3 regions of the Pseudomonas sp. P1_C12 genome follow, and region 2 is predicted to be linked to each of the others. Evidence: predicted binding sites of a transcription regulator. Region 2 holds the regulator's gene; each other region holds the start of a gene.

Region 1 (2,267 bases), on a different contig from region 2:
GGTTTCGAGACACCTACCCGTTTGAAGTCTTGAAGAACAAGGTACTGCCCGAAGCGATCAAGGCCAGTCCCGGCCAGCGCCTGCGCATCTGGTCGGCGGCATGCTCGTCGGGCCAGGAACCCTATTCGCTGTCGATGTCCATCGACGAGTTCGAGCGGGTCAACATGGGTCAGTTGAGGATGGGTGTGCAGATCGTTGCCACCGACCTGTCCGGCACCATGCTGAACAACTGCAAGACCGGTGAGTACGACAGCCTGGCCATCGGCCGCGGTCTGTCGCCCGAGCGTCTGCAGCGTTATTTCGACCCGAAAGGACCGGGACGCTGGGTGATCAAGGCGCCGATCAAGAGCCGCGTGGAATTCCGTTCCTTCAACCTGCTGGACAGCTACGCGAGTCTGGGCAAGTTCGACATCGTGTTCTGCCGCAACGTGTTGATCTACTTCTCCGCCGAGGTGAAGAAGGACATCCTGTTGCGCATCCACAGCACGTTGAAGCGGGGCGGTTACCTGTTCCTCGGTGCTTCCGAAGCGCTGAACGGCTTGCCGGATCATTACCAGATGGTCCAGTGCAGCCCGGGGATCATTTACCAGGCGAAGTGATGCAAAAGCGCCAGGCATAAAAACGGGAGCCCTTCGGGGCTCCTTTTTTATGCCTGGCGCTTTTGCATCACGTAGGAGCTGCCGAACGCGGCCCGAGCCTTCGGCAGCTCCTACAGGGGGGACGTGTTGCGTAGGACAAGCGGCAGAAAAGCGGCATGCGGCGGAAAACCGTTGCCGCTTTTCTGGCATTGCCGCGTTGCCATGGCCGGCAAAGCCCCGGTTTCCGGGCTTTTTTGAATTGGCATGGGGCTTGCTAAGTTGATCCTACGAAAAATCAGGTCACCCGAAGGTTTCCCGACATGAGCATCAGCTTCGATAAAGCGCTCGGTATCCACGAACAAGCCCTGGGCTTCCGCGCCCAGCGTGCCGAAGTCCTGGCCAACAACATCGCCAACGCCGATACCCCGAACTACAAGGCTCGGGACCTGGACTTCTCGAAAGTGCTCGCCGAGCAGAACGAAAAAACCAAAAGCGGCACCTTCGCCCTGAACATGACCAACAGCCGTCACATCGAGGCTGAAGGCCTGGGCAATGGCGACGAGTCGTTGCTGTATCGCACTCCGATGCAACCGTCGATCGACCAGAACACCGTGGACGCCCAGCTGGAACAGTCGAACTACGCGCAAAACGCGATCGGCTTCCAGGCCAGCTTCACCCTGCTCAACAGCAAATTCAAAGGGCTGGTATCAGCCCTGCGCGGAGAGTAAGCCATGTCTCTATCCAGTGTTTTCAACATTGCCGGTAGCGGCATGAGTGCGCAGACCACGCGTTTGAACACCGTCGCTTCGAACATCGCCAACGCCGAGACGGTTTCGTCGAGCATCGACCAGACCTACCGCGCGCGTCATCCAGTGTTCGCCACCATGTTCCAGGGCGGCCAGAGCGGCGGCAGCGACTCGCTGTTCCAGAACCAGGATGCCGCCGGTCAGGGCGTGCAGGTGCTGGGTGTGGTCGAAGACCAGAGCAACCTCGAGGCGCGCTACGAGCCGAACCATCCGGCGGCCGATGCCAAGGGCTACGTCTACTACCCGAACGTCAACGTGGTTGAAGAAATGGCCGACATGATTTCTGCGAGCCGTTCGTTCCAGACCAACGCCGAAATGATGAACACCGCCAAAACCATGATGCAGAAGGTCCTGACCCTCGGTCAGTGATAAGGGACGACTCAGATGAGTGTTACCGATTCCACCAGCGGTTTGAGCCTCAACGATATCCTGGCCAATTCCTCGATCAAGACCAGCGCCACGACTGACGGCCTCGCGTCGGCAACCGGCAGCGCCACGGGCAACAAGGCCCTGGGCAAGGATGCGTTCCTGCAGTTGCTGGTGACCCAGCTGAAAAACCAGAACCCGCTGGAGCCCCAGGACAACGGCGCGTTCGTGGCCCAGTTGGCGCAGTTCAGCAGCCTGGAAGGCATCACCACGCTCAACAACACCGTGAGCGGCCTGGCCAGCAACTACAACTCGTCCCAGGCCTTGCAGGCGTCGTCGCTGGTGGGCCGTTCGGTCATCGCGCCGGGCGACAAGGCTGTGGTCGATACCACCAAGAGCCTCAGTGGCACGGTGGTGGTTCCGTCTTCGGTGGTGTCCGCCACCCTGAAGATCACCGACGCCGACGGTAAGACCGTGCGCACCATCGACCTCGGTTCGCAGAAGGCCGGCAACGCCA
Region 2 (2,267 bases):
ATCAGTGCCTCGAAGACATCTTGCATCTCCAGGGCCGGCACTTCGCGGGCGATCAGATTGGCAATTTGCTCGAGGGCTTTCTTTTTACTGCCGCCCGGCACGTTCACCAGGGAACGGCCGGGGGTCAGGATACTTTCAAGTCGGATCATGGGTTGGGAGTGTTAACGACCGGTTGCACCCTGGAGGAGGCTCTGGGTCTTTTCCTTATGCTTTTTGAGTTGTTTATCCAGCTTGTCGGTGAGTGCGTCGATCGCGGCGTACATATCGGTATGTTCCGCGTTGGCGACCACTTCATTCCCGGGAATATGCAGCGTGGCTTCGATTTTCTGCTTCAGTTTTTCGACGGTCATCGTGACCTGCACATTAGTGATCTTGTCGAAATGTCGCTCCAATCGTTCGAGTTTTTCGCCGATGTAGGTGCGAAGAGGTTCGGTCACTTCCAGTTGGTGTCCACTGATGTTGACTTGCATACAGCTTCTCCTTCGTTGCCAGTGCATAAAGCGGCAGGCAGAAATGCCTGCCACTGGAACGCTGTGGCGTGGCTCTACATCAACCGCTTGCGTTCGCTCGAAGGCGCGATCCCGAGGGATTCGCGGTACTTGGCGACGGTGCGGCGAGCCACCTGAATGCCTTGTGCCTCCAGTAAACCAGCGATCTTGCTGTCACTCAATGGCTTTTTCTGATTTTCCGCGGCAACCAGTTTTTTGATGATCGCGCGGATCGCCGTGGACGAGCATTCGCCGCCTTCGGAGGTGCTGACGTGACTGGAGAAAAAGTACTTCAGTTCATAAATGCCCCGGGGGGTGTGCATGAACTTCTGGGTGGTCACCCGTGAAATCGTCGACTCATGCATGCCGACCGCTTCGGCGATGTCATGCAGGACCAACGGCTTCATGGCTTCGTCGCCATATTCGAGGAAACCACGCTGATGCTCGACGATCTGGGTGGCAACCTTCATAAGGGTTTCATTGCGGCTTTGCAGGCTCTTGATGAACCAGCGGGCCTCCTGCAACTGATTGCGCATGAACGTGTTGTCGGCGCTGGTGTCGGCGCGGCGCACGAAACCGGCGTACTGGGCGTTGACCCGCAGCCGTGGCACCGACTCCTGATTCAGCTCCACCAGCCAGCGCTCGTTGTCCTTGCGCACGATAACGTCAGGAACGACATACTCGGCTTCGGTGGACTCGATCTGCGAACCCGGGCGCGGGTTAAGGCTCTGGACCAGCTCGATGACCTGGCGTAGTTCATCTTCCTTGAGCTTCATGCGGCGCATCAGTTGGCTATAGTCGCGGCTGCCAAGCAAGTCGATGTAATCGGTGACCAGGCGCTTGGCCTCAGCCAGCCAAGGGGTCTTGGCGGGTAGCTGGCGCAATTGCAGCAGCAGGCATTCGCCCAGGTTGCGGGCGCCGATGCCGGCGGGCTCGAATTGCTGGATGCGATGCAGGACCGCTTCGATTTCGTCCAGTTCGATGTCCAGTTCCGGATCGAAGGCGTCGAGGATTTCCTCGAGGGTTTCGTCCAGGTAGCCCTGATTGTTGATGCAGTCGATCAGGGTCACGGCGATCAGGCGATCGGTGTCGGACATCGGGGCCAGGTTCAGTTGCCACAGCAAGTGGCTTTGCAAGCTTTCGCCGGCCGAGGTACGGGTGGTGAAGTCCCACTCGTCGTCGTCATTGCTGGGCAGGCTGCTGGCGCTGGTCTGGTAAACGTCTTCCCACGCGGTGTCGACGGGGAGTTCGTTGGGGATGCGCTCGTTCCAGTCACCCTCATCGAGGTTATCAACCGTCGGGGCGGTTTCCTGGTAGGAGGGTTCCTGGATGTCGGTGTTGGGCTTCTGTTCGGCGTTGTCGGCCAAGGGGTCGGTGTTATCGAAGTCGTCGCCTTCTTCCTGGCGTTCGAGCATCGGATTGGACTCCAGGGCCTCCTGGATTTCCTGTTGCAGGTCCAGGGTCGACAATTGGAGCAGGCGGATAGCCTGTTGCAGCTGCGGTGTCATCGTCAGCTGCTGGCCCATTCTCAAGACTAGCGATGGTTTCATGGCAGGGGCTTAACACCTTATTCGCCGGCGCACACGCGCCATCCACTACAGGGCGCCGGGGCGCCAAACATAAGCAAATTATATGCCTGAAACTGTAGTGTTTGCCTAGAGCACTGTAACAATAAAAAGCTGCAATGTTTTGTTGACAGGTTGCTCCGGCCGACTCTTGAACATCTTTGAGGCGTCGTGTTTGCCTAGAGCACTGTAACAATAAAAAAGAGTTGTTTTT
Region 3 (2,267 bases), on a different contig from region 2:
AGTTCCGCCAGGACCTCTATCACCGCTTGAATGTGTTGTCGCTGCACATCCCGCCGCTGCGCGAATGCCTCGACGGCTTGACGCCGCTGGTGGAGCACTTCCTCGATCAGGCCAGCCGGCAGATTGGTTGCCCGCTGCCCAAACTCGCCCCGGCGGCCATGGAGCGGCTCAGTCACTACCATTGGCCGGGCAACGTGCGGCAACTGGAGAACGTGCTGTTCCAGGCTGTTTCTTTGTGCGACGGCGGGACGGTCAAGGCCGAGCACATTCGTTTGCCGGACTATGGTGTGCGCCAACCCCTTGGCGATTTTTCGCTGGAGGGTGGGCTGGACGAGATCGTCGGGCGTTTCGAGAAGGCGGTGCTGGAGCGGCTGTATTCCGAGCATCCGAGCAGTCGGCAACTGGGCAAGCGGCTCGGGGTTTCGCATACCACCATTGCCAACAAGTTGCGTGAATATGAGGTGGGCAAGACTGAGTCATAGCTGAGGCCTGCTGCGTTTGTGCCGGCCTCTTCGCGGGCAAGCCCGCTCCCACAGGGGAACGCATTCCAAATGTGGGAGCGGGCTTGCTCGCGAAGGCGATAGATCAGTCACTCAAGAGGCCGGCACTTGCCACCCACCGGCATGACACCGCCGGTTTTTCGTCTCTGATACAAATCACAAATCCCCTCTGAATCCCCCAAGTCCCCTGTTTGCCGGGCCTGGCGCCGCCAAAAACAAGTTGGTCTGCAAATTGCTTATGGCTCAGCAGTACAGCAGTGGGCGGCAAACGTCCGGCAGGCAGAGGAAAGAGTGTGGACAAGTACCTTTATGTGGCAATGACCGGCGCCAGCCAGAATGCACTGGCGCAAAAGGCGCATGCCAACAACCTCGCGAACATCTCCACCAACGGCTTCCAGAAAGACCTGGAGCAAGCTCGTTCAATGCCGGTGTTCGGTGACAGCTTTCCGGCGCGTGCGTTTGCCATGTCCGAACGCCCGGCCACCGATTTCTCCCCTGGCTCACTGGTGGAAACCGGCCGCGACCTCGACGTTGCCGTGCAAGGCAACGGCTGGATTGCCGTACAGAATCCCGATGGCGGTGAAAGCTATGTGCGCACCGGCAGCCTGAACGTTGACGCCCTGGGCGTGCTGCGCGCCGGCAACGGCATGCCGGTCATGGGCAATGGCGGGCCGATTGCGGTGCCGCCGGAGCAGCAGATCGAAGTCGGAGAGGACGGCACCATCAGCATCCGTGCGATGGGCGAAGGTCCCCGGGTGATGGCTGAAGTCGACCGCATCAAGCTGGTCAACCCGGACCTCAAGAACATGACCAAGGGCCTGGATGGTTCGATCCACACCAAGGACGGCGCGCCTGCGCAGGCCGATGCCGGCGTCAAGCTGGTGTCCGGGTTCCTCGAGTCGAGCAACGTCAATGCCGTGGAAGAGATGACCTCGGTTCTGGCTTTGTCCAAGCAGTTCGAGCTGCACATCAAGATGATGAACACCGCCAAAGACGATGACCAGGCCATGGCTCGGGTCTTGCAGATCAGCTAATTACCAGAACGTCGCGCCGTAAAACAGGCGCACGAGGAGAATCGAATGCTTCCGGCTCTATGGGTTGCCAAGACAGGCCTGTCCGCTCAGGACACCAACCTGACCACCATTTCCAACAACCTGGCCAACGTGTCGACCACGGGTTTCAAACGTGACCGCGCCGAGTTCCAGGACCTGCTCTACCAGATCAAGCGCCAGCCAGGCGCCCAGTCGACCCAGGACAGCGAACTGCCGTCGGGTCTGCAACTGGGTACCGGTGTGCGCATCGTCGGCACCCAGAAAAATTTCACCGCCGGCAGCCTGCAAACCACCGAGCAGCCACTGGACATGGCCATCGACGGTCGCGGTTTCTTTCAGATCCTGCAACCGGATGGCACCACGTCCTACACCCGTGACGGTACGTTCCACCTGGACTCCAACGGCCAGATCGTCAACGCCAGCGGCTTTGCCCTGGAGCCGGCGATTGTCATTCCGAACGACGCGCAGACCTTCACGGTCGGCCGCGACGGCACCGTGTCCATCACCGTTGCCGGCAACCCGGCTGCCCAGGTGATCGGCAACCTGCAAACCGCCGACTTCATCAACCCGGCCGGCCTGCAGGCAGTGGGCAACAACCTGTTCCTGGAAACCGCCGCCAGTGGCGCGCCGCAAGTCGGCACTCCGGGTCTGAACGGTTTCGGCACCACGCTGCAGAACACCCTGGAAACGTCCAACGTCAGCACCGTTGAGGAGA

Evidence for each region. The regulator sigma-54, encoded in region 2, starts transcription at its own class of promoters, with help from an activator protein. The targets are predictions, from matches to a motif close to ANTGGCATNNANNTTGCTNT.
Region 1: a site for sigma-54 is predicted at 837-856, ahead of flgB (flagellar basal body rod protein FlgB). Genes of this name have one in related genera too.
Region 3: a site for sigma-54 is predicted at 720-739, ahead of AC1D19_RS04770 (flagellar basal body rod protein FlgF). Genes of this name have one in related genera too.

What each region holds. Positions count from the first base shown of each region.
Region 1 covers NZ_JBFUAE010000017.1:89,687-91,953, reverse strand. Annotated here, with positions in the region: gene cheR (protein-glutamate O-methyltransferase CheR) at 1-599, shown strand, start outside; gene flgB (flagellar basal body rod protein FlgB) at 899-1,306, shown strand; gene flgC (flagellar basal body rod protein FlgC) at 1,310-1,753, shown strand; gene flgD (flagellar hook assembly protein FlgD) at 1,769-2,267, shown strand, end outside.
Region 2 covers NZ_JBFUAE010000005.1:173,715-175,981, forward strand. Annotated here, with positions in the region: gene ptsN (PTS IIA-like nitrogen regulatory protein PtsN) at 1-149, opposite strand, end outside; gene hpf (ribosome hibernation-promoting factor, HPF/YfiA family) at 162-470, opposite strand; gene AC1D19_RS11150 (RNA polymerase factor sigma-54) at 545-2,038, opposite strand.
Region 3 covers NZ_JBFUAE010000002.1:384,472-386,738, reverse strand. Annotated here, with positions in the region: gene AC1D19_RS04775 (sigma-54-dependent phenylalanine hydroxylase transcriptional regulator PhhR) at 1-482, shown strand, start outside; gene AC1D19_RS04770 (flagellar basal body rod protein FlgF) at 794-1,534, shown strand; gene flgG (flagellar basal-body rod protein FlgG) at 1,580-2,267, shown strand, end outside.